Regions from separate parts of the Clostridioides sp. LIBA-7678 genome, predicted to be linked through region 2. Evidence: a T-box and tRNA genes for the amino acid it is inferred to sense, from the RefSeq annotation. Region 2 holds a T-box; the other holds one or more tRNA genes.
The links. A T-box is a leader RNA that pairs with one kind of tRNA and senses whether it is charged. The one in region 2 lies ahead of leuS (leucine--tRNA ligase), so its partner is inferred to be a tRNA-Leu.
Positions count from the first base shown of each region.

Region 1: it encodes a tRNA-Leu, which carries the amino acid that the T-box ahead of leuS (leucine--tRNA ligase) is inferred to sense. The anticodon was not compared.

Region 1 covers NZ_CP196987.1:32,800-47,820, forward strand. The annotation lists rRNA gene ACTG46_RS00165 (23S ribosomal RNA) at 1-2,322, shown strand, start outside; rRNA gene rrf (5S ribosomal RNA) at 2,505-2,621, shown strand; tRNA gene ACTG46_RS00175 (tRNA-Asn) at 2,628-2,702, shown strand; tRNA gene ACTG46_RS00180 (tRNA-Leu) at 2,707-2,792, shown strand; tRNA gene ACTG46_RS00185 (tRNA-Met) at 2,808-2,883, shown strand; tRNA gene ACTG46_RS00190 (tRNA-Glu) at 2,898-2,972, shown strand; tRNA gene ACTG46_RS00195 (tRNA-Gly) at 2,982-3,055, shown strand; tRNA gene ACTG46_RS00200 (tRNA-Val) at 3,061-3,136, shown strand; tRNA gene ACTG46_RS00205 (tRNA-Asp) at 3,142-3,218, shown strand; tRNA gene ACTG46_RS00210 (tRNA-Thr) at 3,231-3,305, shown strand; tRNA gene ACTG46_RS00215 (tRNA-Tyr) at 3,320-3,404, shown strand; tRNA gene ACTG46_RS00220 (tRNA-Leu) at 3,413-3,496, shown strand; tRNA gene ACTG46_RS00225 (tRNA-Arg) at 3,527-3,603, shown strand; tRNA gene ACTG46_RS00230 (tRNA-Gln) at 3,611-3,686, shown strand; tRNA gene ACTG46_RS00235 (tRNA-Ser) at 3,776-3,864, shown strand; tRNA gene ACTG46_RS00240 (tRNA-Phe) at 3,868-3,943, shown strand; tRNA gene ACTG46_RS00245 (tRNA-Met) at 3,950-4,023, shown strand; tRNA gene ACTG46_RS00250 (tRNA-Ile) at 4,038-4,114, shown strand; tRNA gene ACTG46_RS00255 (tRNA-Pro) at 4,137-4,213, shown strand; tRNA gene ACTG46_RS00260 (tRNA-His) at 4,220-4,296, shown strand; tRNA gene ACTG46_RS00265 (tRNA-Lys) at 4,305-4,380, shown strand; tRNA gene ACTG46_RS00270 (tRNA-Cys) at 4,387-4,460, shown strand; tRNA gene ACTG46_RS00275 (tRNA-Asn) at 4,467-4,541, shown strand; tRNA gene ACTG46_RS00280 (tRNA-Leu) at 4,547-4,632, shown strand; tRNA gene ACTG46_RS00285 (tRNA-Met) at 4,648-4,723, shown strand; tRNA gene ACTG46_RS00290 (tRNA-Glu) at 4,738-4,812, shown strand; tRNA gene ACTG46_RS00295 (tRNA-Gly) at 4,822-4,895, shown strand; tRNA gene ACTG46_RS00300 (tRNA-Val) at 4,901-4,976, shown strand; tRNA gene ACTG46_RS00305 (tRNA-Asp) at 4,982-5,058, shown strand; tRNA gene ACTG46_RS00310 (tRNA-Thr) at 5,071-5,145, shown strand; tRNA gene ACTG46_RS00315 (tRNA-Tyr) at 5,160-5,244, shown strand; tRNA gene ACTG46_RS00320 (tRNA-Leu) at 5,254-5,337, shown strand; tRNA gene ACTG46_RS00325 (tRNA-Gly) at 5,361-5,435, shown strand; tRNA gene ACTG46_RS00330 (tRNA-Arg) at 5,460-5,536, shown strand; tRNA gene ACTG46_RS00335 (tRNA-Gln) at 5,546-5,621, shown strand; tRNA gene ACTG46_RS00340 (tRNA-Lys) at 5,630-5,705, shown strand; tRNA gene ACTG46_RS00345 (tRNA-Ser) at 5,708-5,796, shown strand; tRNA gene ACTG46_RS00350 (tRNA-Phe) at 5,800-5,875, shown strand; tRNA gene ACTG46_RS00355 (tRNA-Met) at 5,882-5,958, shown strand; tRNA gene ACTG46_RS00360 (tRNA-Ile) at 5,970-6,046, shown strand; tRNA gene ACTG46_RS00365 (tRNA-His) at 6,067-6,143, shown strand; tRNA gene ACTG46_RS00370 (tRNA-Lys) at 6,152-6,227, shown strand; tRNA gene ACTG46_RS00375 (tRNA-Cys) at 6,235-6,308, shown strand; tRNA gene ACTG46_RS00380 (tRNA-Arg) at 6,317-6,393, shown strand; tRNA gene ACTG46_RS00385 (tRNA-Val) at 6,406-6,481, shown strand; gene ACTG46_RS00390 (hypothetical protein) at 6,557-6,970, shown strand; gene ACTG46_RS00395 (pyruvate carboxylase) at 7,273-10,704, shown strand; gene ACTG46_RS00400 (elongation factor G) at 10,946-12,874, shown strand; gene ACTG46_RS00405 (CtsR family transcriptional regulator) at 13,326-13,790, shown strand; gene ACTG46_RS00410 (UvrB/UvrC motif-containing protein) at 13,797-14,291, shown strand; gene ACTG46_RS00415 (protein arginine kinase) at 14,307-15,021, shown strand, end outside.
Region 2 covers NZ_CP196987.1:2,939,072-2,954,092, forward strand. The annotation lists gene aspD (aspartate 4-decarboxylase) at 1-450, shown strand, start outside; gene ACTG46_RS13935 (asparaginase) at 571-1,566, shown strand; gene leuS (leucine--tRNA ligase) at 1,653-4,073, opposite strand; T-box leader at 4,181-4,371, opposite strand; gene rsfS (ribosome silencing factor) at 4,424-4,774, opposite strand; gene yqeK (bis(5'-nucleosyl)-tetraphosphatase (symmetrical) YqeK) at 4,890-5,462, opposite strand; gene nadD (nicotinate-nucleotide adenylyltransferase) at 5,463-6,152, opposite strand; gene recX (recombination regulator RecX) at 6,428-7,066, shown strand; gene ACTG46_RS13965 (alpha-amylase family glycosyl hydrolase) at 7,219-9,222, shown strand; gene ACTG46_RS13970 (antibiotic biosynthesis monooxygenase family protein) at 9,322-9,633, opposite strand; gene ACTG46_RS13975 (helix-turn-helix domain-containing protein) at 9,712-10,530, opposite strand; gene ACTG46_RS13980 (ECF transporter S component) at 10,634-11,158, opposite strand; gene ACTG46_RS13985 (pyridoxal-phosphate-dependent aminotransferase family protein) at 11,182-12,324, opposite strand; gene ACTG46_RS13990 (ABC transporter permease) at 12,585-14,972, opposite strand; gene ACTG46_RS13995 (ABC transporter ATP-binding protein) at 14,965-15,021, opposite strand, start outside.

The DNA of each region.
Region 1 (15,021 bases), 1.3 Mb from region 2:
ACATTTCTTGTGTGACCGCGTACTTTTTGTAGAACGGGCCAACGAGTTACGTTAAGTAGCAAGGTTAAGCACTTAAGGTGTGGAGCCGTAGCGAAAGCGAGTTTTAACTGAGCGTTCAGTTACTTGACGTAGACCCGAAACCGGGCGACCTACCCATGAGCAGGATGAAGCGAAAGTAAAATTTCGTGGAGGTCCGAACCCACGAGCGTTGAAAAGCTCGGGGATGACTTGTGGGTAGCGGTGAAATTCCAATCGAGCCCGGAGATAGCTGGTTCTCCCCGAAATAGCTTTAGGGCTAGCCTCAAGGTGAGAGATACGGAGGTAGAGCACTGAATGTCCTAGGGGGTATTGCACCTACCGAAGACTATCAAACTCCGAATGCCGTCATCTTATACTTGGGAGTCAGACTGTGGGTGATAAGATTCATAGTCGAAAGGGCAACAGCCCAGATCGTCAGCTAAGGTCCCTAAATGTAAGTTAAGTGGTAAAGGATGTGGGATTGCACAGACAACCAGGATGTTGGCTTAGAAGCAGCCACTCATTCAAAGAGTGCGTAATAGCTCACTGGTCGAGTGATCCTGCGCCGAAGATTTCCGGGGCTAAAACTTACTACCGAAGCTACGGCATCATTATGATGGGTAGGGGAGCTTCCCATACGGGTTGAAGCATGACCGTAAGGACATGTGGACAGTATGGGAGTGAGAATGTTGGCATGAGTAGCGAGATGTGGGTGAGAATCCCACAGGCCGTAAACCCAAGGTTTCCAGGGGAAGGTTCGTCCGCCCTGGGTTAGTCGGGACCTAAGCTGAGGCCGAAAGGCGTAGGTGATGGACAACAGGTTGATATTCCTGTACTACCGATAACCGTTTGAGAGATGGGATGACACAGTAGGATAAGCTAAGCACACTGTTGGTTATGTGTGCCCAAGCATTGAGGCAGTCAGAGTAGGTAAATCCGCTTTGATAATGCTGGGATGTGATGGGGAGCGAAATTTAGTAGCGAAGTAGCTGATTTCACACTGTCAAGAAAAGTCTCTATCGAGGTTAAAGGTACCCGTACCGCAAACCGACACAGGTGGGTGAGGAGAGTATCCTAAGGCCCGCGAGAGAACTGTTGTTAAGGAACTCGGCAAAATGACCCCGTAACTTAGGGATAAGGGGTGCCACCATCCGGTGGCCGCAGAGAATAGGCCCAAGCGACTGTTTACCAAAAACATAGGTTTCTGCTAAGTCGCAAGACGATGTATAGGAGCTGACGCCTGCCCGGTGCTGGAAGGTTAAGGGGATCTGTTAGAGCAATCGAAGCAGTGAACTTAAGCCCCAGTAAACGGCGGCCGTAACTATAACGGTCCTAAGGTAGCGAAATTCCTTGTCGGGTAAGTTCCGACCCGCACGAAAGGCGTAACGATTTGGGCACTGTCTCAACAACAGACTCGGTGAAATTGTAATTCCGGTGAAGATGCCGGATACCTGCGACAGGACGGAAAGACCCCATGGAGCTTTACTGTAGCTTGACATTGGGTCTTGGTACTACATGTACAGGATAGGTGGGAGGCTTTGAAACCAGGACGCCAGTTTTGGCGGAGCCATCCTTGGGATACCACCCTTGTAGTACTGGGACTCTAACCATAGGCCATGAATCTGGTCTTGGGACACTGTCAGGTGGGCAGTTTGACTGGGGCGGTCGCCTCCCAAAAGGTAACGGAGGCGCTCAAAGGTTCTCTCAGTACGGTCGGAAATCGTACGTAGAGTGTAAAGGCAAAAGAGAGCTTGATTGCAAGACATACAGGTCGAGCAAGGATGAAAATCGGACTTAGTGATCCGGTGGTTCTGCGTGGAAGGGCCATCGCTCAACGGATAAAAGCTACCCTGGGGATAACAGGCTTATCTCCCCCAAGAGTCCACATCGACGGGGAGGTTTGGCACCTCGATGTCGGCTCATCACATCCTGGGGCTGTAGTAGGTCCCAAGGGTTGGGCTGTTCGCCCATTAAAGTGGTACGCGAGCTGGGTTCAGAACGTCGTGAGACAGTTCGGTCCCTATCCGTCGCAGGCGTAGGAAATTTGAGAAGACCTGTCCTTAGTACGAGAGGACCGGGATGGACGTACCTCTGGTGTACCAGTTGTTCTGCCAAGGGCATGGCTGGGTAGCTATGTACGGAATGGATAAGCGCTGAAAGCATCTAAGCGCGAAGCCAACTTCAAGATAAGATTTCCCACCGCAAGGGTAAGACCCCAGAAAGACTATCTGGTTGATAGGTCGAAGGTGTAAGTGCAGCAATGTATTTAGCTTATCGATACTAATAGGTCGAGGACTTGACCAAATTATTTGATGTTCATTCAATAAAATATATGTGTAGTTTTTAGAGTGTTAACTCTAGATAAAGTACTAACTTCAATTAATATGGTATATATCATATTAAACAATTACTATTTAGTACTTTAAAACTATTGACATTTAAAAATAAAGATGTTAATATAATACTTGTCTTATAAATAGGCAATATGTGGTTATAATAGCAAAGAGGATACACCTGTTCCCATTCCGAACACAGAAGTTAAGCTCTTTAGCGCTGATGGTACTTGGTGGGAAACTGCCTGGGAGAGTAGGACATAGCCACGTGGATATTCCAAGGTAGCTCAACGGTGGAGCAACCGGCTGTTAACCGGTAGGCTGTGGGTTCGAGCCCCACCCTTGGAGCCAAAAAGCCGAAGTGGCGGAACTGGCAGACGCACAGGACTTAAAATCCTGCGGGACTTACCTCTCGTACCGGTTCGATTCCGGTCTTCGGCACTTATAAAACAATATCGCGGAGTGGAGCAGTTGGCAGCTCGTCGGGCTCATAACCCGAAGGTCGTAGGTTCGAGTCCTGCCTCCGCAACCATTAAAAATCAAAACGGCTCGTTGGTCAAGAGGTTAAGACACCGCCCTTTCACGGCGGTAACAGGGGTTCAATTCCCCTACGAGTCACCAATTAAATATGCGGGTGTAGCTCAATGGTAGAGTTCTGGCCTTCCAAGCCAGCTGTGAGGGTTCGATCCCCTTCACCCGCTCCAAAAATGGGACCATAGCTCAGCTGGGAGAGCACCTGCCTTACAAGCAGGGGGTCACAGGTTCGAGCCCTGTTGGTCCCACCATTTGCGGCCTGGTAGTTCAGTTGGTTAGAATGCCAGCCTGTCACGCTGGAGGTCGAGGGTTCGAACCCCTTCCAGGTCGCCAAAACAAAAAAGTGCTGGTGTGGCTCAACGGTAGAGCAGCTGACTTGTAATCAGCAGGTTGTAGGTTCGATTCCTATCACCAGCTCCATGTAAAATTAATACGGAGGATTTCCCGAGCGGCCAAAGGGGGCAGACTGTAAATCTGTTGTCATCGACTTCGGTGGTTCGAATCCACCATCCTCCACCAAAAAATGCGCGGATGTGGCGGAATTGGCAGACGCACTAGACTTAGGATCTAGCGCCATTGGCGTGGGGGTTCGACTCCCTTCATCCGCACCATTTTTATTTGATTTGTACATATATAATTGTGGGTGCATAGCTCAGCTGGATAGAGCAACGCCCTTCTAAGGCGTGTGTCCGGGGTTCGAATCCCTGTGCGCTCACCACATATATTGGGGATTAGCCAAGTCGGTAAGGCACATGACTTTGACTCATGTATGCGTAGGTTCGAGTCCTGCATCCCCAGCCAAATAATATATTTGCTAAACTATATTTAAATTATTTCTATTTTGAATATAGTTAGGTATGATTTTAAAGTAAGTTTAAGTATCTTAATGTGGAGAGGTGTCCGAGTGGTTTAAGGAGCTGGTCTTGAAAACCAGTGACTTCGAAAGGGGCCGTGGGTTCGAATCCCACCCTCTCCGCCAAATGCCCAGATAGCTCAGTCGGTAGAGCAGGGGACTGAAAATCCCCGTGTCGGTGGTTCGATTCCGCCTCTGGGCACCAAAGTATGGCGGTATAGCTTAGTTGGCTAGAGCGTTCGGTTCATACCCGAAAGGTCATAGGTTCGACTCCTATTACCGCTACTAAAATTTAATGTGGGCCATTAGCTCAGTTGGTTAGAGCGCCCGGCTCATAACCGGTAGGTCTGGGGTTCGAGTCCCTGATGGCCCACCACATTAAATTAAGCAAATAGCTTCGAGGTGTAGCGCAGTTTGGTAGCGCACATGGTTTGGGACCATGGGGCCGGGGGTTCGAGTCCCTTCACCTCGACCAATTAAGGTGGGTATAGCTCAGTTGGTTAGAGCGCCAGATTGTGGCTCTGGAGGTCGTGAGTTCGACTCTCATTATCCACCCCAACTAATATGGTCTATTAGCTCAGTCGGTAGAGCACCTGACTTTTAATCAGGGTGTCCCGCGTTCGAGTCGCGGATAGATCACCAAAAGGCGGCGACATAGCCAAGTGGTAAGGCAGTGGACTGCAACTCCTTGATCCCCAGTTCGAATCTGGGTGTCGCCTCCAATATATTCCAAGGTAGCTCAACGGTGGAGCAACCGGCTGTTAACCGGTAGGCTGTGGGTTCGAGCCCCACCCTTGGAGCCAAAAAAGCCGAAGTGGCGGAACTGGCAGACGCACAGGACTTAAAATCCTGCGGGACTTACCTCTCGTACCGGTTCGATTCCGGTCTTCGGCACTTATAAAACAATATCGCGGAGTGGAGCAGTTGGCAGCTCGTCGGGCTCATAACCCGAAGGTCGTAGGTTCGAGTCCTGCCTCCGCAACCATTAAAAATCAAAACGGCTCGTTGGTCAAGAGGTTAAGACACCGCCCTTTCACGGCGGTAACAGGGGTTCAATTCCCCTACGAGTCACCAATTAAATATGCGGGTGTAGCTCAATGGTAGAGTTCTGGCCTTCCAAGCCAGCTGTGAGGGTTCGATCCCCTTCACCCGCTCCAAAAATGGGACCATAGCTCAGCTGGGAGAGCACCTGCCTTACAAGCAGGGGGTCACAGGTTCGAGCCCTGTTGGTCCCACCATTTGCGGCCTGGTAGTTCAGTTGGTTAGAATGCCAGCCTGTCACGCTGGAGGTCGAGGGTTCGAACCCCTTCCAGGTCGCCAAAACAAAAAAATGCTGGTGTGGCTCAACGGTAGAGCAGCTGACTTGTAATCAGCAGGTTGTAGGTTCGATTCCTATCACCAGCTCCATGTAAAATTAATACGGAGGATTTCCCGAGCGGCCAAAGGGGGCAGACTGTAAATCTGTTGTCATCGACTTCGGTGGTTCGAATCCACCATCCTCCACCAAAAAAATGCGCGGATGTGGCGGAATTGGCAGACGCACTAGACTTAGGATCTAGCGCCATTGGCGTGGGGGTTCGACTCCCTTCATCCGCACCATTTTTATTCAATTTAATAAACGAGCGGGAATAGTTCAGTGGTAGAGCGCAACCTTGCCAAGGTTGAAGTCGCGAGTTCGAATCTCGTTTCCCGCTCCAAATTTTATGTTTATATTGTAATGTGGGTGCATAGCTCAGCTGGATAGAGCAACGCCCTTCTAAGGCGTGTGTCCGGGGTTCGAATCCCTGTGCGCTCACCACATATATATTGGGGATTAGCCAAGTCGGTAAGGCACATGACTTTGACTCATGTATGCGTAGGTTCGAGTCCTGCATCCCCAGCCAAATAACATGGTCTATTAGCTCAGTCGGTAGAGCACCTGACTTTTAATCAGGGTGTCCCGCGTTCGAGTCGCGGATAGATCACCAATGGAGAGGTGTCCGAGTGGTTTAAGGAGCTGGTCTTGAAAACCAGTGACTTCGAAAGGGGCCGTGGGTTCGAATCCCACCCTCTCCGCCAAATGCCCAGATAGCTCAGTCGGTAGAGCAGGGGACTGAAAATCCCCGTGTCGGTGGTTCGATTCCGCCTCTGGGCACCAAAATATGGCGGTATAGCTTAGTTGGCTAGAGCGTTCGGTTCATACCCGAAAGGTCATAGGTTCGACTCCTATTACCGCTACCAAAATTTAATGTGGGCCATTAGCTCAGTTGGTTAGAGCGCCCGGCTCATAACCGGTAGGTCTGGGGTTCGAGTCCCTGATGGCCCACCACATTAAATTATGAATACATGGTGGGTATAGCTCAGTTGGTTAGAGCGCCAGATTGTGGCTCTGGAGGTCGTGAGTTCGACTCTCATTATCCACCCCAACTAATACGGTCTATTAGCTCAGTCGGTAGAGCACCTGACTTTTAATCAGGGTGTCCCGCGTTCGAGTCGCGGATAGATCACCAAAAAGGCGGCGACATAGCCAAGTGGTAAGGCAGTGGACTGCAACTCCTTGATCCCCAGTTCGAATCTGGGTGTCGCCTCCAATAAAAATGCGCTCATAGCTCAACTGGATAGAGTGTCTGACTACGAATCAGAAGGTTAGGGGTTCGAGTCCCTTTGGGCGCACCATATAAACATCGAGGGATTATAGCTCAGCTGGGAGAGCACCTGCCTTACAAGCAGGGGGTCACAGGTTCGAGCCCTGTTAATCCCACCAGTGCAAACCTCTAGTAATTTTACTAGAGGTTTTATTTTTGATTAAAAAAGTTTTTATATTTTGGAGGTAAGGAACTTGTATATAATAATAGGAAATGAAATAGTTGATAGCGAAGAACTAAAAGTAACTATAGATAAAAATAGCAAATTTAAAGTTGAAAAAGATTTAAGTAAAAGTACAAAGAGAGAAGATGTAATTGCGTATCAGTTAAGTATAGATTTGAGTTACTTAGATACTATAATAAGTGAACAATATGATTCTGTTAACTTATCTGATGAAGAAAAATTTGATGAATATATGACTTTATCTGATGAACTTGCACTAGATTTAGAAGAATTTATGCCAAAATACACAATAATAAATGCTAGAGCATATAAATTAGATGAGGTAGATGGAGTCGTAAAAATAATATTGGCTATAGCTTATGCAGATTTAGGTCATTTAAAACTTTCAGATGTAGTGAAGAGGGTATCTAGACAAATAGATTAGGGTATGAACGATATTAAAAAAATATATAAAATCTTACGTAAAGATGAAAATAATTATGTAAACGTAAGAAAAAACAGTATAAAATCAAGTCAATTGTAGAAATTTTCACATAAATTTGCCTGAAATTCCATAAAAAATGCCTTAATTTTAGTGAGGTAAATTGAGTTTACACAGTCTAAAAATTACTTATATTTATAAATTTATCTTATTAATTAAGGAACTTGCTTAAACATCTTCAAAAATAAAGTATTTTAGTCTATAATCTTTAATATTACACAAACAATAAAGGAGAAGAATAGAGTATGCTTAAAAAGTTTAATAAAATACTAGTAGCTAATAGAGGCGAAATAGCTATAAGAATATTTAGAGCCTGTTCAGAATTGGGGATAAAAAGTGTTGGTATATATAGTAAAGAAGATAAATATGGATTATTTAGAACAAAAGCAGATGAATCATATCTGATAGGGGAAGGCAAAGGTCCAATAGATGCATATCTAGACATGGATGGAATAATTGACTTGGCGAAGAGAAAAAAAGTTGATGCGATACATCCAGGATATGGTTTTCTAGCAGAGAATGCAGAGTTTGCTCGTAAATGTGAAGAGAATGGAATTACTTTTATAGGACCATCATCTAAAGTAATGAATATGATGGGAGATAAGATAAATTCTAAGAAAATCGCAAAAGAAGTTAATGTTCAAACTATACCAGGTGTAGAAAAAGCAATAAAAAGTACTGAAGAAGCAAAAGAAGTTGCAAATAAAATAGGTTATCCTGTTATGATAAAAGCATCTAACGGTGGTGGTGGTAGAGGTATGAGAATTGTACACCGTGAAGAAGACTTAGAGATTGAATATGAGACTGCTTGTAGTGAATCAAGAAAAGCTTTTGGAGAAGATATCATATTTATAGAAAAATATATAGCTGATCCAAAACATATAGAAGTTCAAATATTAGGAGATAACTATGGAAATATAGTTCATTTATACGAAAGAGACTGTTCTGTTCAAAGAAGACACCAAAAAATAATAGAATATGCCCCAGCTTTTTCACTAGATGATAAAGTAAGACAAGAAATATGTGAAGATGCAGTTAAATTATCAAAACATGTTGGCTATTCTAATGCTGGTACATTAGAGTTCTTAGTAGATGCTAATGGTGGACATTATTTTATAGAAATGAACACAAGAGTACAAGTTGAACATACTGTAACAGAGATGGTTACAGGAATAGATATAGTTCAAAGTCAAATACTAATAGCTCAAGGTTATAGTTTAGATAGTGAAGAAATAAATATAAAATCACAAGATGATGTAGAAATAAGAGGGTATTCTATCCAATGTAGAATAACTACAGAAGACCCTAAGAATAAATTTATGCCTGATACAGGAAAAATTCAAGTTTATAGAACTGGTTCAGGATTTGGTATAAGACTAGATGGTGGAAATGGATTTACAGGTGCAAATATAAGTCCTCACTATGATAGTTTGTTAGTTAAAACAATTTCTTGGGATAGAACATTCCAAGGAGCTATAAATAAAACTATAAGATCAGTAAAAGAGCTTAGAGTTAGAGGAGTTAAAACTAATGTAGGATTCTTAGTTAATGTTTTAAATAATCCTATATTCTCAAATGGTAAATGTAGTACTAAGTTTATAGATGAAAATCCAGATTTATTTGAAATAACAGAAAGTAAAGATAGAGGTACAAAATTACTTCAATTTATAGGGGATGTAATTGTAAATGATAATGCTTGTAAAGAAAAACCACTATTTGATGCATTACATGACCCAAGAATGGATAAAGATGGTTCAAAGGCAGAAGGAAGCAAAATACTTTTTGATAAGTTAGGCAAATCTGCATATATAGAAAAGATAAAAAATGATAAGAAATTGTTGCTAACAGATACAACAATGAGAGATGCACATCAATCATTATTAGCAACAAGAATAAGAACATATGATTTATTAAAAGCTGCTCAGCCAACAGAAAAATATCAAAAAGATTTATTCTCACTTGAAATGTGGGGTGGAGCTACTTATGATGTTGCATATAGATTTTTAAAAGAATCACCTTGGCGTAGATTGCAAAAGCTAAGAGAGGAAATACCAAGTATAATGTTCCAAATGTTGCTTAGAGCATCAAATGGAGTTGGATATAAAAACTACCCAGATAATGTAATAGAAGAATTTACAAAAGAATCTGCTAGACAAGGTATAGATGTATTTAGAATATTTGACTCATTAAACTGGGTTGAAAATATGAAACCATCTATAAATACAGCTTTAGAAACTGGAAAAATTGTTGAAGCAACTATGTGTTATACAGGTGATATACTAGATAAGACTAAAACTAAGTATAATCTAGAATATTATATTAAGATGGCACAAGAATTAGAAAGTTTAGGAGCAGATATAATAGCAATAAAAGATATGTCAGGACTTCTTAAACCATATTCAGCTTACACTCTAGTTAAAGAGCTAAAGAAAAATATAAAAGCACCAATACATTTACACACTCATGATACAAGTGGAAATGGTGTAGCAACTTGTTTGATGGCATCAGAAGCTGGTGTAGATATAATTGATGCTGCATTAGAATCTATGGCAGGGCTTACAAGTCAACCGTCACTTAATGCGATAGTAGAAGCTCTTAAAAATACAGAAAGAGATACGGGTATAGATTTATTTGGATATGATGAGTTAGGTAAATATTATAAGGATTTAAGAAAAGTTTATAGCAAATTTGAAAGTGATTTAACTAACTCTTGCGCAGAAATATATAATTTTGAAATACCAGGTGGTCAATATACAAACTTAAAACCTCAAGCTGATAGTTTAGGATTAGTTAATAGATTTGACGAAGTTAAAGAAAAATATAAAGAAGCTAATGAAGTAGTAGGAGATATAATAAAAGTTACTCCATCTTCAAAGGTTGTAGGAGACTTAGCTATCTTTATGACTAAAAATAAATTAGATAAAGACAATATAATTGAAGAAGGTAAAAACTTATCATTCCCAGATTCTGTTGTGGACTACTGTAAAGGTATGATTGGTCAACCAGAAGGTGGAATACCAAAAGATTTACAAGAAGTAGTTTTAAAAGGCGAAGAAGCTATTACAGTAAGACCTGGTTCATTATTACCAGCAGAAGATTTTGATGAAATAGCTAAATATCTAGATGAGAAATATGATATAAATGCTAATATAAGAAATGTTATAAGTTACGCTTTATATCCAAAAGTTTATGAGGATTATATCAAGCATTTACAACACTATAATGATATATCTAAACTTGAAAGTGATGTATTCTTCTATGGTTTAAATAAAAATGAAGAATGTGAAGTAGAGATAGAAGAAGGTAAAGTATTAACAATAAGATTAGTTGAAATCGGTGAAGTTAAGGAAAATGGATTTAGAACTATAGGATTTGAATTGAATGGAATGGTTAGAGAAGTAGAAATAAAAGATAGAAACTTCTCTGGTAAAATTCATAATGTTGAGAAAGCGGATATGAATGACCCTCTTCAAATTGGAGCAAGTATACCAGGAAAAGTTATAAAAATAATGGTTAAAGAAGAGGATGAAGTAAAAGCTAATCAACCACTAATAGTTATAGAAGCTATGAAAATGGAGACTATAATAGTTGCTAAGACTGATGGAGTAATTAAGTCAATCAAAGTAAAAGAAGATGATATGGTTGAAGATAAACAATTATTAATGATAATGAAGTAATTGAATTAAGATAATTAAAAAAACACTCTAGAACATTTAATAAAAAATGTTTTAGAGTGTTTTTATTTATTTAAATTAAATTTTTGTTAAAAAAAAGAGGAAAATTACATCCATATGTAGAAATAAAGCTAGTAAGGAAAATGTTATCTAAAAATTCTAAAAATAATAAACATTTTCTGGACTATTTCTTAGGAAATAACAGCTAAGAGAAAATACATAAATTTAAAAGGTGGGTGCTTATATGAAGGTTTATGATAGTAAAATGTTGAGAAATGTAGCGGTATTAGGACATAGCGGATGTGGAAAAACAAATCTAATCGAAACTATAGCTTACACAGCAAACACTAATAAGATACCTAAATTAACAGACAAGGTAAATATGACTTATAGTATGGGATTAATACCTATAGAGTATAATGATTATAAGTTTAACTTATTGGATACCCCAGGATATTTTGACTTTAGCGGAGACGTTGTATCATCTCTTAGAGCAAGTGATGCAGCAATAATAGTAATAGATGCAACAGCACCTATTCAAGTTGGTACAGAGAAATCATTGGAACTAACTGAGAGTATTCCTAAGATAATGTTTATAAATAAAATAGATAATGAAAAAGCAAGATATAAAGACGCAATAGCAATGTTAAGAGAAAAGTACAACAATAAGATAGTTCCTATGATAAGTCCTATATATAAAGATAAAAACTTTGTAAAGTTACATAATGTATTTGAAAACATAGATGATTTAGAAGGTGAATTCAAGGAACAAGCTATGAGTGTTAAAGAAGCATTAATGGAACTTATAGCAGAGACAGATGACCAAATATTAGATAAATATTTTAATGGTGAAGAATTAACTACAGAAGAAATACAAAAAGGTATTGTTATAGGGATACAAAGAGGTGATATTATACCTGTAATATGTGGTTCAACTATAAATAATATAGGAACAAAAGAAATATTAGATACTATATCAAATTACCTAGAACCTATTTTTACAGAAGAAAGTAAACCATTTAGAGGATTAGTATTTAAGACTATGGTTGACCCATTTGTTGGTAAAATGTCATATATAAAAATTACTGAAGGTGTACTTTCTAAAGATAAAGATATCTTTAATATAAATAAAAATGTAAAGGAAAAGATAGCTAATATATATACATTGAAAAATAGTGAATTAGTGGAAGTAGAAAAAGCTAAAGCTGGAGATGTAGTAGTAGTAACTAAAATTAACTCTCTAAAAACAGGAGATACCATATCTATAGATAAAGATGCAGAAGCTTTGGAAAATATAGATTTCCCTAAGCCACAGATATACTATGCAGTAACTCCTAAGAATAAAGGTGATGAAGAAAAAGTAGCATCTGTATTAAATAAACTAGTAGAAGAAGACCCTACATTACATTCTTATAGAAATACAGAGACAAAACAAGCCCTTTTAGGAGGACAAGGAGAACTTCATATAAAAACAATTAAAAATAAAATGAAAGATAAATTTGGTGTTGATGTTGAACTAAATGACCTTAAAGTGCCTTATAGAGAAACTATAAAAGGGACAGCAGATGTACAAGGAAAACATAAAAAACAATCAGGTGGTCATGGTCAATATGGAGATGTAAAAATAAGATTTGAAAGATGTGAATCTGATTTTGAATTTACAGAAGAGATATTTGGAGGTTCTGTACCAAAACAATATATACCTGCAGTTGAAAAAGGTTTAAAAGACTCTATGCAAAAAGGTGTATTAGCTGGTTATCCTGTTACAAATATAAAAGCTACACTTTATGATGGTTCATATCATGATGTAGACTCTTCTGAAATGGCCTTTAAAATGGCAGCAAGTGCAGCTTTTAAAAAGGGTATGGAAGAGGCTCATCCAATACTACTAGAACCTATAATGAAATTAAAGATAACTGTGCCAGAAGAATATATGGGAGATGTTATGGGTGATATAAATAAGAGAAGAGGAAAAATATTTGGAATGGAGCCAGATAATAAAGGTAAACAAATAATATTTGCAGAAGCACCACAGGCAGAAACATTTAAATATGCAATAGATTTAAGAGCAATGACACAAGGTAGAGGATACTTTGAAATGGAATTAGCAAAATATGGAGAAGTACCATCACAATTTGCAGAAAAAATAATTGGATTAGCTACTGCAAAATAATAAGCAAAATATAATAGTAAATAATTAATAGGATACTATTAAAAATATTTTTTGTATTTAAACTAGGTATAGGTTTTTTAGACAAACATATACCTAGTTTTTTATGTATTTTTAATGGATAAAAAATAAAAAGTACTTTCTTAAAAGGTTTAATAAAAAGAAAGTATTTTTTTATTATTATTTTTTAGAAATGTTTAATAATAAAAGTGAGAAGGTATATTTAAAATATAGAAGATATATAAAAGTATTGAGACCTAATAAAGCAAAAGTTTTAAATTTATTTATTATAAGTATAATAAATAAAACCTTACAATCAGTGAAGTCATAAACTCATATCTAGATTGTTATAAAAAATATAAAAATATATAATTTAGGGCTTTAAAAATTTAAATAATAGGTGTAAAATAATAGTCAAAGAAAGTCAAAATTAAAAAGGTGTGTGGTGATATTAATGGCAACTATGACAGATATAATTGAAAAATTTATTAAAGATTTGATGGAAGAAGATAATAGCATACAAATTCAAAGAAATGAACTAGCAAACTTGTTTAGTTGTGCACCATCACAAATAAATTATGTGTTAACAACAAGATTTACAATAGATAAAGGATATTATATTGAAAGTAAAAAAGGTGGCGGAGGATATGTTCAGATAGAAAAAATACGAAAAAGTAAAGATGGGCATATTAGAGAACTTTTAAATGAAAAGATAGGAAATCAAATATCATATAAAAAAGCAAAAGAATTATTGGAAAGTTTAAAAGAGTCAGGTCTAATTAGTGAAAGAGAATTAAAATTAATATTATATGCAATAGATGATAAATCATTATGTATGCCAATATATGAATTAAAAGAGAAGGTAAGGTCTAACATTCTAAAGAATATAATAATAGGGTTATTTAGTATAGAGGAGTGATAGTTTATGCTATGTCAAAAATGTAATAAGAATAAAGCATCCGTATATTATAATAAAATAGTCAATGGAGAAAAGACAGAAATGTACCTATGCAGTGAATGTGCAAAAGAGAATACAGAAATGAATTTTAATTTAGATATGCCTTTTTCAATGATGGATATATTCTCTAACTTAGGATTTCAACCAAAAAAAGAACTTGAAGAAAAGTTAGTTTGCCCAAACTGTAATATGACATACAGTGAATTTAAGAATAATGGAAGGTTTGGATGCAGTGAATGCTATAATGCATTTAGTAGTCAAGTAAATCCTATGCTTCAAAATATACATGGACATATAGAACATACAGGTAAGGCACCTAAAAAATCTTTTTATAAGATAAGTGTAGAAAATGAGATTAAGGAATTAAAAGAAGACTTAGATAGAGCTATAAAAAATGAGGAGTATGAATTGGCTGCTCAGTTTAGAGATAAAATTAAATATTTAAAAGGTTCTATTGACTAAGATTGGAGTGATATTATGAGAGAAAACATAGTCATGAAATCAAGAGTTAGGCTAGCTAGAAACTTAAATAATTATCCTTTTCCAAATAGATTAGATAAAGAAAGTGCTATGGAAATAATAGAAAAAGTAAAAAATGTATTTATGAATTCTAGTTTAGAACAAAAAGAAGAGTTTGATTTCTATAAAATTGAAGATTTAGATGAATCTAAAAAAATGCTTATGGTTGAAGAACATATAATAAGCCCTGATTTAGCGGAAAATGATAAAAGTGCAGTTATAGTAAAGAAAGATAAAACTGTAAGTATAATGATAAATGAAGAGGACCACATAAGAATACAAACTATGTGTGATGATTTAAATTTAGAATATGCATATAACATAGCAAATGAGATAGATGATTTGTTAGAATCAAGTTTAGAATACGCATTTAGTACAAAGTTAGGTTATCTTACATCTTGCCCAACTAATACAGGTACAGGAATGAGAGCTTCTGTAATGATGCATTTACCAGCATTAAGTCAACTAGGTTATATGGATGAACTTTATAAAATATCCTCACAAATAGGGATAGCTATAAGAGGTATATATGGAGAACGAACAGAAGCATTAGGAAACATATATCAAATATCCAATCAACTTACACTTGGAAGAACAGAATCTAACATCATAGAGAATGTAAGTGGTCTTACAAAAGATGCAATTTCAAAAGAAATAAAATCAAGAGAAATAT
Region 2 (15,021 bases):
GCTGGTCTTTCTACTCCTCAGCAAGTACAAATGGCATTTTTCTCTGCATTTGCCTTAATTGACAAAGTTGATGCCTACAAAAAACTTAATATGAGTATCTGTCATAGACGTCAAAAACTATTGTTTGAAGCTTTAGAGCTTCCAATCAATGAAAGTAAAAATAATGCTGCATATTATACTCAATTTGATATTGAAGAATGGGCTAAATTAAACTATGGAGAAGATTTATTTAAATTTATAAGTAAAATTTCTGCTCCAGTGGATGTTCTTTATAAATTAGCTAATGACTATTCTGTAGTCTTACTTAGTGGAAATGGATTTTATGGTCCTGAATGGTCAATCAGAATATCTCTAGCAAATTTATATGATGAGGCTTACACTAAGATAGGAAAAGCTATCAGAGAAATACTAAATGGTTACATTACTGAATGGCAAAAAACTAAGAAATAGTTATATTACACTGAAATATCTAAATTATATGAATAAAAGAATTTATGTAGACCTTAGCTACTTTTTTTGATATAATCCTATCGGAATTATAAATTTTATTTATGAAAGGCAGAGAATAGTATGAGTATTAAGAAAAAAGTTGCCATAGTTTTTACTGGTGGAACTATATCTATGACAGTGGATGATAAAGTAGGAGCTGCTATACCAACTTTATCGGGGGAACAAATATTATCAATGGTTACCAATATTGATAAAGTCGCAGATGTGGAGGTCTTTAACTTTGATGAAATTCCAGGACCTCATATAACGCCTTATAGAATGATGGAATTAAAAAATTATGTAAATGATTTATTAGCAAGAAAAGATATTACAGGAGTTGTAATAACACATGGTACAGATAGTTTAGAAGAAACAGCTTATTTTCTAGACCTTACAATTGATAACATTAAACCCGTAATAGTCACAGGTGCTATGAGAAGTAGCTCTGAGCTTGGATATGATGGTTCAAGTAATTTATCTGCTTCAGTTTGTACTGCTGTATCTAAAGATGCTATGGGCAAAGGTGTTCTTGTAGTCCTAAATAACGAAGTATTATTAGCTTCTGAGGCTACTAAGACAAATACTCTTTCTTTAAATACATTTAAATCTTTAACTAGTGGTCCATTAGGAATAATTGACTGCAATGAACTTGTTCTTACAAGAGATATTGTAAATAGAACAATTATAGATACTGATAAGGTAGAATCTAAAGTTGCTTTATTTAAAGCATATGTAGGAGAGAATGCAGATTTTATAAGATTTGCTGTTGATAGTGGATATAAAGGTATAGTTATTGAGGCAATGGGTAGAGGTAATATTCCTCCTCATATGCTTTCTGGAGTTGAATATGCTAGAGAAAAAGGACTTCCTGTTGTTATAGTTTCTAGATGCCACTCAGGTAGAGTGTTTGATAGCTATGGTTATTATGGTTCTGGTAGAGATTTAAAAAATCTTGGATGTATATTTGGTGGAGACCTTCCAGGTCAAAAAGCTAGAATAAAACTTATATTAGCACTTGGGAAAACTGATAATCTTGATGAAATCAAAGACTTCTTTGAAAAAGGAATCTACTGTTAATTATAATAAATCTTAAAATAATAAACCCCTATTACAATTTTTAATTAATTTGTAATAGGGGTCTTATTTTATCTTATAGTTTTAATTTATTTCACAACTACATTGACTAACTTCTTAGGTACAGCAACAACTTTAACTATAGTTTTACCTTCAACTAATCCTTTTATTTTTTCATCTTCTAAAGCTACTTTTTCCATTTCTTCTTTAGATATATTTGAGTTAACAGTTAATTTTCCTCTAACTTTTCCATTAACTTGTACAACAACTTCTATTTCATCTTTTACCAAAGCTTTTTCATCATACTTAGGCCAGTCTATATCAAATACACTTCCATCTTTACCTATCATAGTCCATAATTCTTCACCTAAATGAGGTGCAAATGGTGCTATTATAGTTACTATAGTTTGTACACCTTCTTTTATAACTGCTTCATTTATATTATCTAATTCTTTATATTTATACATATCATTTATTAATTCCATAAGAGCTGATATAGCAGTATTAAATCCAAATTTTTCACTTAAATCAGCAGTAACTTTTTTAAGTGTAGAATGTATAGTATATCTCATATCTTTATCTTGAGAATTTAATTCTCCAAACTCTACATCCTTTTTAACTACATCTGCTAACTCATCAACCAATCTATAAACTCTATTTAAGAATCTAAAACATCCATCAACACCTTGCTCTGACCAGTCTAAATCTCTTTCTGGTGGTGCTGCAAATAATACGAAAAGTCTTGCAGTATCTGCTCCATACTCATCAATTATATCCATAGGTGATACTGTATTGCCTTTAGATTTACTCATTTTAGAACCATCCATAAGAACCATTCCTTGAGTAAGTAAGTTTTTAAATGGCTCATCGAAATCTACCATACCCATGCTCTTAAATGCTTTTACAAACCATCTTGCATATAATAAGTGCATTATAGCATGTTCCACTCCACCTATATATTGGTCTACTGGATGCCATCTATTAACTAACTCTTTACTAAATGGCTCACTTTCATTATTACTATCCACATATCTTAAGAAATACCAAGAAGAATCTACAAATGTATCCATAGTATCAACTTCTCTTCTAGCTGGTTTTCCACAGTGAGGACAAGTTGTTGACATAAATTGCTTTGAAGTAGTAAGTGGAGATTCACCTTTTCCAGTAAACTCAACATCTGTTGGTAAAAGAACTGGTAAATCTTCTTTTTTAACTGGAACTATTCCACACTCATCACAATAAACTACAGGTATAGGACAACCCCAGTATCTTTGTCTTGAAACTAACCAGTCTCTTAATCTATAGTTAATAGTTCTCTTTCCTCTACCTTCTTTTTCTAATTTATCTATTATTCCTTCAAATCCTTCTGAAGCATCTAATCCATTAAACTCTTCTGAATTTATTATTTTGTTATCTTCTGTTATTACATCTATTATATCTAAATTATATTTCTCAGCAAAATCTCTATCTCTTTCATCATGTGCAGGAACTGCCATTATAGCTCCAGTTCCATATTCAACTAATACATAATTAGCTATCCATAAAGGAACCTTCTTACCATTTAAAGGGTTTATAACATATCTACCTATAAACATTCCTTCTTTTTCTACATCAGCAGCTGTTCTTTCTATTTCTGTCATTGTATGCATTTTTTGAACGAAAGCTTCAACTTCTGCTTCATATTCAGTACCAGCAACCAATTCTTTAACTAACTCATGTTCTGGAGCAAGTACCATATAAGTAACTCCATAAGTTGTATCTGGTCTAGTTGTAAACACTGTCATAGACTTATCAGTTCCATCTATATCAAAAACTAAGTCTGCTCCTGTACTCTTACCTATCCAGTTTTTTTGCATTATTTTAACCTTTTCTGGCCATCCATCTAATGTATCTAAATCATTAAGTAATTCTTCTGCAAATTCAGTAGTCTTAAAATACCATTGCTCCAAATCTTTCTTTAATACTGTTGCTTTACATCTCTCACATGCTCCTTGAACAACTTGCTCATTTGCAAGAACAGTCTCACAAGAAGGACACCAGTTAACATAAGATTTTTTCTTATATGCAAGCCCATGTTCTAAAAACTTCAAAAATATCTCTTGAGTAAATCTATAGTATTCTGGAGTTGAAGTTGCTACTTCCTTATCCCAATCATAGCTAAGACCTAATAAATTTAATTGTTCTTTCATTTCTTCTATATTTTCCATTGTCCATTTGTGTGGATGTATACCATGTTTTATAGCAGCATTTTCAGCTGGCAAACCAAAAGAATCCCATCCCATTGGATGAAGTACATTATACCCTTCCATTTTTTTGAATCTTGCGACAACATCACCTATAGAATAGTTTCTAACATGACCCATGTGTATCTTTCCAGATGGATAAGGGAACATTTCTAATGTGTAATAATTAGGTTTTTCAGTTTGTGCTGTATCCATTTTATACTGCTTATTGTCTTTCCAGATTTTTTGCCATTTCGATTCTACTTCTTTAAAATTATATACGCTCATATTTTGCCTCCTATTTTAGTTGTGTTCAACTACCTTATTTAATATTATTTACTTATAATTTCCAAATAATGCCTTGAAAATAAAAAATCCCCATCACTAAACTTACGTTTAGGGACGAGGATAAATCTTCGCGGTACCACCCTAATTAGTCTACATTATATAGACTCTCTTAGATAGCTTTTAATCCAGCTATGGAGAATAGATTTCAATCTAGTAAGTTCAAAGTTATATAATATTAGTTCTCACCTTCCACTAACTCTCTGAAAAAATATAATCTTTTACTGCTCTAGTCTATTCAATTTAATATAATTTTTGAAATTTTCTAACTATAATAACATATATTATCATGTTTATGCTAATGTGTCAATATCTATATAAGGCGCATCTTTCCATAATTTTTCTAAATTATAAAATCCTCTGTTTTCCTCATTAAATACATGAACCATTACATCTCCATAATCAAGAAGTACCCAAGTTTGAGTGCTTTGTCCTTCTTTTCCTCTTGGCTCTAGTCCTAGTTTTGCTAATTCATCTTCTACATTATCAGCAATAGCTTTTACCTGTCTCTGAGAAGATGCTGTAGTGATAATAAAGTAATCGCACAAACTAGAAACTTTTCCTATATTTATTATAACTGTATCTTGACCCAGTTTATCTTCTATGGCATCATATGCTATTTTTGTCATTTGTTCCACTGTCATATAAAATTCCTCACTTTCCTAATTAAAATACACTTAGTTATTGTAACATATTAATACGACTTTGTAACATAGTCAATTTTAAATTTATTAATATATTTGCCTTTATGTATGTTTTTTATAATAACTTTTGTTTAATTAGATAGTTTCTTGCCATAACTGTTCTTGGATGTATCTCTTCTTTTTTATTAATAACAAACATTAAGGTATTATTAAAAGAAGTTAAAAGTGCTTCATCAAGCTTTCCTCCATATGCCAACTCTCTTAATGTATCTACAACTGGGAATTTTCTACCTTCTTCAATTAAATCAGCTATGTAAATTATTTTTTCTAAAAGAGACATATCTTCTCTTCCTGTTGTATGATATTTGATTGCATTTATAATATCTTCATCTTCTATTCCAAACTCATACTGACATATGTATGACCCAATTACACTATGAGATAGAGAGCGATTTCCATCCTCTATTGGGTCTAAGTATATTTCATACTTATTTACATAATCTTCTATTTCTTTATCACTTAAATACTTTGCACAATCATGAATCATTCCTGCTAAACAAGCTTTTTCTTTGTCACACCCATAAATCTCACATAATTTTTCAGCACATTTTGCAACATTTTTTGAGTGGCTAAGCCTCCCCACTGGTAACATTTGATTTAGTCTCTGGTTAATATTCTCTAAGTTCATTTAATCATCTCCATATTGATATAGTTTATTTTCATATAAATAATTTTCTACATTTTCGGGTACTAAGTAACGTATTGACTTGCCTTCATTTAGCTGTTCCCTTATATATGTGGATGATATATCCAGTGATGGAACATAAACTGTTATAATGTCAGCATCGTACTTTTTAGTTAGTTTTTCTATAGTCTCTTGTGACCTTAATAAACTAATTCCTGGTCTAGTTGCAGCTATAAAGGTAGCTAACTCAAAGTTTTTCTTTACATCTTTCCACTCTTCAACACTACAAATAGCATCTGCCCCTGTTATAAAATAAATATCTGCATTTTTGTATTTTTTCTTCAAGTATTTTAATGTATCTATTGTATAAGTCCTTTTTTTTCTTTCGATTTCTACTTTTGAAACTAAAAAATCTTCATTGCTTTCAGTTGCTAGAAGTGTCATATTATATCTATCATACTTGTCTGTAGTGATACATAACTTATGTGGTGGATTTCCTGATGGTATAAAGATAATTTTGTCAATGTCATACTTGTCTCTAATAAACTCTGCTGTTGCTAAATGAGCATAATGTATAGGGTCAAAAGTACCTCCCAATATACCTATTTTGATTTTGCCTTTATGGCGATTAAATTTCTCTAGTTTTTCAGTATTTTTCAACTCCGCCTTCTTAACTAGATTTTCGCTTTTCATATTTTGTCTCCTTTTAATGTTATAATACTATTGTACCATTATTTTTTATTTCTTAAAGCTTATAATTTATTTTTTTTGGTATATAATTATATTTATATGATAAAAAATGCTTTAAAAAATAATTATTTAACATGTTTTTACTTTACTTTTTAATAAAAATAACTTTTTACTATTTTGTCTTAATTTTGATAAAATATAACATATAAATGTAAGTTTTTTATTAAATTTTATTAGTTGCTTTTGTTAATATAATTACATACAAAAAGGGAGGATTTATGGGTATAATTACTAAGATAGAACAACAAAAAAGAAATGATGATAGAGTTAATATTTATGTAGATGATAAATTTTTTATTGCTATATTTAAAGAACTTGTTTATACATTCAACTTAAAAAAAGGGAATGAAATAAATGAAGAGGAGTTAAAACCTATTTTGGATGATGAAATGTATATAAAAGCTAAAAATAAAGCACTAAATATTTTATCTCATGCTGACCAGTCCGAAAAAAAAATAAAAGAAAAGTTATCAGCAGAATTTGATGAAAACATAATTGATAGAGTTATAGATTTTCTTAAAAATTATAATCTCGTAAATGATAGTGTATTGGCTCAAAAAATAGTTAATACAAATGTTAATTTAAATAGATGTGGCAAAAACAGAATTAAGCAAAATCTATACAATAAAGGTATCAATAGAAGTACAATTGATGAAGCTGTGTCTGAATTGGATAAGGATACTGAATTTGAAAATGCTATGTATCTAGCAAAGAAAAGGTTTGAGAGGGTAAAGAAGGAAGATAAAAAGAAAATATATCAAAAAATTTCTCAACATCTTTCCTATAAAGGCTTTGATTATGATATTATTAAAAGAGTTTTAAACAAACTTTTAAATTTTGATGAATATGATATATAAGTGTAAATACTAAGGAGGTAAATTATGAAATTAATCATTGGTGGCTTAAGCTTTTTATTAGGATTATATAATATATATCAATTATATAGAGAAGATAGTATGAGATAAATATTATTTTTTAGATGTAATATTTATTATGGAGGAGAAACAAAATGAAAAGTCAAAAAAGATTTAAAATTTTAGATATTGATGTATACCTACAGCCATTTGAATCTGATATAAAAAAGCGAATGAAACATTATGAAGATGTTAAAGCAAAATTATTAACCAATTATAAAGATTTTAGTTCTTTTGCAAATGCTCATCTTTACTATGGCTTTCATCAGACAAATGATGGATGGTTTTACAGGGAATGGGCTCCAAATGCAGACAGTTTATCATTAATTGGTGACTTTAATAATTGGAATAGAAAATCTCATCCTCTAAAAAAAATTGGTTCTGGTAATTGGGAAATATTTATTCCCAACAAAGATAGTTTACCTCATAAGTCAGAGGTAAAAGTACAAGTCATTGCAAATGGAAAAACATTTGACCGTATACCACTATATATAAAAAGAGTAATTCAAAAAGATTTTGGTGGATTTAATGGACAAGTATGGCAGCCAGAGACTCCATTTATTTGGACTGACAATGAGTTTGACTTAAAAAGCATAACTTCTCCACTAATCTATGAATGTCATATAGGTATGGCTACTGAAAATGAATCTATTGGGACTTATAGTGAGTTTACTGAAAATATACTTCCTAAAATAAAAAAATCTGGATATAACACTATTCAGCTTATGGCTATTATGGAACACCCATATTACGCATCTTTTGGGTATCAAGTTTCAAATTTTTATGCAATCTCTTCTAGGTTTGGTACTCCTGAAGACTTAAAAAATCTTATAAATACTGCTCATTCCATGGGAATTGCTGTTTTATTAGATTTAGTTCATTCTCATGCTGTAAAAAATACTCTAGAGGGAATAAATGAGTTTGATGGAAGTGAACATCAATTCTTCCACTCAGGTCCAAAAGGAAATCATCCTGCTTGGGGTACAAAACTCTTTAACTATGGTAAACCTGAAGTAATCCATTTCTTACTTTCAAATATAAAATTTTGGTTAGATGAGTATCATTTTGATGGTTTTAGATTTGATGGTGTAACCTCAATGTTATATCATAACCATGGTCTTGGAGTTTCATTTGATAGTTATAAAAAATATTTTAGTATGAATACAGATATTGAGGCTATAACATATCTCCAATTTGCAAATGAATTGATAAAAGAGATTAAACCTAGCTCAATAAGTATTGCAGAAGATATGAGTGGAATGCCTGGTATGTGTATACCTATAAAAGATGGTGGAATTGGATTTGACTATAGACTTGCAATGGGTGTCCCAGATTTTTGGATAAAAACTATTTCTAACTTATCTGATGAAAATTGGGATTTGGGTAAAATGTGGTATGAACTTACAACTAGACGCCCTGGTGAAAAAAATATAGGTTATTGTGAATCTCATGACCAAGCATTAGTTGGTGACAAAACAATTATTTTTTGGCTAGCTGATAAGGAAATGTACTGGAACATGGAAATAAACTCAAATAATCATATTATAAATAGAGCTATCTCTCTAATTAAGCTAATCAAATTAATAACTTTTTCTCTAGCTGGTGAAGGATATCTAAATTTTATGGGAAATGAATTTGGACATCCTGAATGGATTGATTTTCCACGAGAAGGAAACAATTGGAGTTATAAGTATGCTAGAAGGCAATGGAGCCTTTCAGAAAATGATACTTTAAAATATAAACAATTATTAAACTTTGATAAAGCTATGCTTGAACTTACAAAATACAGTGATGTTTTTATCCAAAATGGCTACGAACTTATACATATGGATAATGATAAAAAACTTTTAGTATACAGTAAAGGCAAATATTTATTTATATTTAATTTCCACCCTAATCTAATACAGTCAGTTGATATTTCAAAATTTCAAAATACAAACTACAAGACAGTACTAAGCACTGATATGATAGAATTTGGAGGAAACACAAAAAAAGAAAACTTACTAGACTATAATGTCTATTTTAGCTCAGCCCCACCATCTTCAAAACTACCTATTGCCTCTCGTACAGCAATAGTTCTTTTAGATAACAATATTTAAATATTAAAATAGATACTAAAAGCCAAATAACAATTTTAATACAAAATGTTATTTGGCTAATTTATTTTTTTGTGGTTTAATTACTTTTTAGATTTAAAACTATAATTTCCAGCTTTTAATTTGTGGTATTATGTTCATTTTAACAGTTTGACTTTTTAAAGCTTTTCTAAATTTCTCAGTTGAAGACTCCTTAAACATCTTACTAGAAGAATTCTTAAGGTCTTCCATAGAATCCCAATGTTGTATCATAATCCATTTTTGGCTTTTTTCATCATGTAAAAGCTCAGTATCAATAAAACCAGGTTGTATAGAATGAAATTTCATTTCTAAATCATTTACAATCTCTATAAACTCCCCTTTTGACAAGTTTTCTTCCACACTAAACTCCACTATCTCTGTAATAATTTTCATATACAAAACCTCCAATTTATTTTTCTTATATCATATCAAAAACTAAATTAGAGGTATTGTAAAAAATCGACAGTGTAATTACAAGTAACTATACCTTATATTTTCTTTAATAGTCTTATTCTCACTAATAAATTTAATTGGTGATGTCCCTGAAAATTCTTTAAATTCTTTTATAAAGTGTGCTTGGTCATAGTACTCATTTTCATAGATAAAATCAAAAAGTTCATTATTTTTATAGGTACGAATAAGCTGATTACTTGCCATTTTAAATCTACATATTCTCTTTAAAATTTTAGGTGTATATCCTGTATATTTTAAGCAGATTCTTTCCAAAGTTTTAATATTTATATTCATATCATCACAAAAAGATTTTATATTACTATACCTATTGTCATATATAAATGAATCCAAAATTTTTACAGATTTATTTTCAATCAAACCTTCTTCTAGTATAGATAATAACACTTCTTCTAAATATAAAACATACTTTTCTACTGATGATGTTTTATTTAAAGAGTCTTCCAACTTTTTTGCAAAGATATCTGATACTTGTTCTAGATTGACAATTTGACCATTAAATTCTGAAATTGGTACCTTTAAAAATGGATAAAGACCAAATGGATAAAAAGAAATTCCCATAACACGTATATTTCCACGTTGAATGATAAATCCATACTTGTCTCTTATTCCATTAAAATGTATATTACTAGTTGTATAGTTTTGGTTTCCAATTTTATATTTTATAATATCGGAAAGATTAAGAATAATATCTATACTATCTGTTGGTAATAACTTATTGTTTAACAATATATTTTCATCTGTCTTAAGATACCAAATAAACTTTACCCATGGCTTTAAACGAGCACTTCTAACTGAATATCTTGTAACTGATAACATATTGAGTTAGCCCCTATCCTAAAATATTTTTATTATTATGTACTTCACCTTAATATTATACAATATAATTTATGCTATCAGAAAATTTTAGTATACTTTATTATCATTTCATGCATTTTTTCAAAATTTTAGAAATAGGAAGTGCTATTATAAGACCTATTAATACTTGCATTAAATTACCTGGTATTGATGTAAGAGGTACTACAAAATTTCCATAAAGTATAACCTCTGTTACATAATATCCAAACAACATCCAAATTGATGAAACAACTATTCCTATTACATTTATTAAAAAATTGTTTCCATTCTTGCCATTTGCCCATACAATCTTTCCAAGTAAATAACCCATGATACCTCTAACTATAAAAGTAAATGGAGCCCATAGAGTCCATCCAGATATTAAATCAAAAAGTGACATACCAATAGCACCTGATAAAGCACCTTTCTTACTTCCAAATACTATCGCTGATATGAATAACATTGCTGTTCCTAAATGAACAAGCCCACCATTTATAGATATTGGCAATCTTATATTTATAAATTTGGTTGCAATAAACACTAAAGCTATTAATAGTGAAGTTTCTACCATGTCTTTCGTCGTAAATTTTTGCTTAGCTATAATTTCCATGCTTCATCCCCCTTGTCTAACTATTAAAAATAATACTTATTAAATAAATCTAATAAACTTCCATTTCCTTTAAATCCTAATGTATTTAAACTTTTATCCAAAATATTTAGTATATGTTCTATTTTGTTTAGATTAGCATTTTCTCCCATATGACCTATTCTTAAAATAGTGTCCATGTATTGATTTAATGATGTTGCAACAAGCGTATTATAATTTTTAAGCATGTATTTGGTAAGTTTTAAAGCTCCTATACTTTCAGGAATTTTTATAGCTGTGACTGTATTAGAATACCCTTCTTCTAAAAATAATTCTAGACCATATTCCTCAATAGATTTTCTGACACTATAAGCTATTTTTTCATGTCTATCTAATACTTTTTCTATTCCCTCTTCTAATATATTATCAAGAGCTTTATCAAGACCTATTATGTCGCTTATTGGCATTGTATAAGGAAAGTATTTTTTTTCATAATAACCTTCCCATATATTTAAATTGCAATAAAAACCTGTTACATTCGTTTTTCTATTCTTTATACAATTTTTTGCATCTTTACTTATCCCAACTATAGTAAGACCTGCTGGTGCAGAGATAGCTTTTTGCGAACCACCTAATATTATGTCTATTTTAGATTCATCTACATTTAATCTCTCTCCAACCATACCTGCTACAGAATCAACTACAGTTAATATTCCATATGCCTTAAGTAATGGGCATATTTTACTTACATCGTTTAATACACCAGTTGGAGTATCACAGTGTACAACTGTTGCATACTTAAAGTTACTATCTTTATCTAAAAATGCCTTTAATTCATCAACATCTATACTTTTAGTATATTTACTTGAAAAAAGCACATACTCTCCACCATACATTGTTACAAAATCTTTAAAACCTTCTCCATATATCCCATTATCAATTACAAGGACTCTGTCTCCCTTTTCTGTAAGTGATGCACAGGCAGCTTCAAGCCCTAATATACCTTCTCCACTCAATATGTAAACATCATTTTTTGTACCAACTATATTACCAAACTTTTCACATGTCTTTTTATAAAATTCAACAAAATCAACATCTATATCTGGGTTTGTTGTCTTCTCTGCTCTTGCTAATCTTACATTTTCCCTAGTTTCTGTTGGTCCTGGTGCATAATTAATTTTATTGTTCATATATATTCAGCTCCTTTTTATTTTCTATACGATTATTATACAAAATTTTCATTTTATATGGTACAATTTTATGTTTTTTTAAAATTGTACCAATACATTTCCCCTATAAACAATCTCCTCTATTAGACATTGCACAATAAAATACAGAGCAAATATCATTTTAGAATATCTACTCTGTATCTATATATTTTAATCTATTTACTTAACTTTTTATATTCTTCTTTTTATTACTTAAAAACTACCCATTAAATATCCATATTTTATTCACTATATCTTACTCTATCAATAAGTGATTCTTTATTGAAACTTTTTCCTATTAAATATGTTGTTATAAATTGAGCTATAAGAATACATACAGCCATCAATATGATTGGTACTATTGGTAAAGCATATGTTGCATAAGATAATCCAGTCTTTTTTAGAAATATAACAGCAATGTATCCTAATATTCCTCCAGATAAAATACTTCCTATCATCATTCTAGAAGTATAATATATAGCTTCTGAGTTAAGCATTTTTACTAATTGTTTATTAGTAAGACCAATAGCTTGAAGCATACCAAGTTCTTTCTTTCTAGTAACTATACTAGTTATCATTGTATTTACAAGATTCATAAATCCAATCACACCTATTATACCTGTTAAAGTGTATCCCATTATCTTTATAAATGAAATAACAGCCTTATTTGATTCTACTCTACTATCTAAAAAATCTGTCTCTAAAAAACCATTAGATTTAGCGATTTTCTTTATACTATCTTTTATTTCTTGATACTTTCCTTCTTCTGTATATATTCCTAAACTACTTGTTGAATCATGTTTCAAAGTTCTATCTATAAAATCTTTTCCTATGCCAAAGCTTGGAGACCCCATAGCTATTGCTTGAACTTTAAATTCTTTTTTTATTATTTTATCTCCATCATATAGAGTTAATTTTATTTTATCTCCTGCCTTTACTCCCATTTCTTTTGCTGTATCAACATGAGTAATTACTATTTCATCTCCTGTCTGCAGTCTTTCAAAATTTATTTTTCCATCTACTAAATTATTATTTAATGCTTTGACATCATTTTCATCTATACTCTGTAAAAGGTCATGTTTAAATTCAACATCATAATCATCCATTCCAACCTTTACACTTCTTGCAGACTCTATCTTTTTAATTCCCTCTATATCTTTTATTTGATTTAAAAAGTCTTTACTTAAAGGATTATTCATTTGCAAAATATTCAAATTATTTTTAGGATTTTTATCACTATCCATTTCATAACCAGCAAGTCTAACCTCTATGTCATAAGGAAAATTTGCTCTTGCCATCTTTTCAGCATCAAAACTTTCTAAAGCAGTTGATACTGTTATAAATATAGTTCCACTCAATATAAGAGATACCAATGTCATGTAAGTACGTTTTTTATTTCTTTCTAAATTAGCTTGTGATAATCTCTTTAAATTTATATTTTTATAACCTTTTCTCTTATTTTTATTACTTATTTTATTTCCAGTATATCTTACTGCATCAACTATAGATACTTTTGATGCTACTTTCATTGGCTTTAAAAGTGATAACACAACAGACATAAAGCTTATTATTATAACCAATAATATAACTGGTAATTGTGATGATTTTATATCTATATCCATAACTGATTTTATTATAATATTTGAAAGTGCATATCCTAAGATTGTTCCTATTGGTATTGCTATCCCTGCTAAGATAAAACCTTCCTTAAATACTATATTTTTTACTTGTTTTTTAGTCGCACCAATTGCTCTAAGCTTTCCAAATTCTTGAACCTTCGTAACAATTGAAATGTAGAATATATTGTATATTACTAAAATACTAGACAATACAATTACTAGCCCTACAAATACTCCACCCATAATTGTTTCCATATCAGGTTTTAAAGCATTTATATAATTTTCATTTACAGCTACATTAACAGTATCCAATCCTATATCATTAGCAACCTTATTTAATTTTGATTTTGCTTGTTCTATCGATAAATTACTTTTATCATTTAATTTCACATATATATTAAAATCTTCTTGTGACATATCTCTAGTATTTTTCATATATGTTTCTGATATAATAGCTGAATAAAATTTACCTGCTTCAGATATTTCACTAGTTTTTAAAATTCCAGTTATAATGAATTCTTTTTCAATTCTTTTATCGCTTTTATAATCATTATAAGATATTTTTATCTTTTCACCTAAGTTTTTGTTACTATAACCAAGTGCTTTTAAAGCTCCTCTATCTAACACAATTTCATTTTCTTTTGTTGGTAACTTCCCTTTGACAAACTCAAAATTATTTAATTTTAAAGCATCTTCATTCATGTATGCTAGAGAAATATTTGAATCATCTTCTAACCTCTCAAAACCTACTCCATTCATTTTACCAGTTAACTCTACATCTGCATGATTACTCAATATATTAGCTTGTTTTTCATCCGCATTAGCTAATATACCTTGATAATTACCTGAATACTTTATAGTATTTTCTTTCTGATAGGTTCCTGCATCAACAATATAAATTCCAATAGATGAAAGCATTAAAGTTGAAAGTATTATAGTAATTATTATTAGAATACTTTTTGATTTATTTTGCTTTAGATTACTTTTTGCTATTTTAGTAGTATTAATCATTTTTATCACCAACCTTTGATACCCTACCATCTTCTATAAATATAACTCT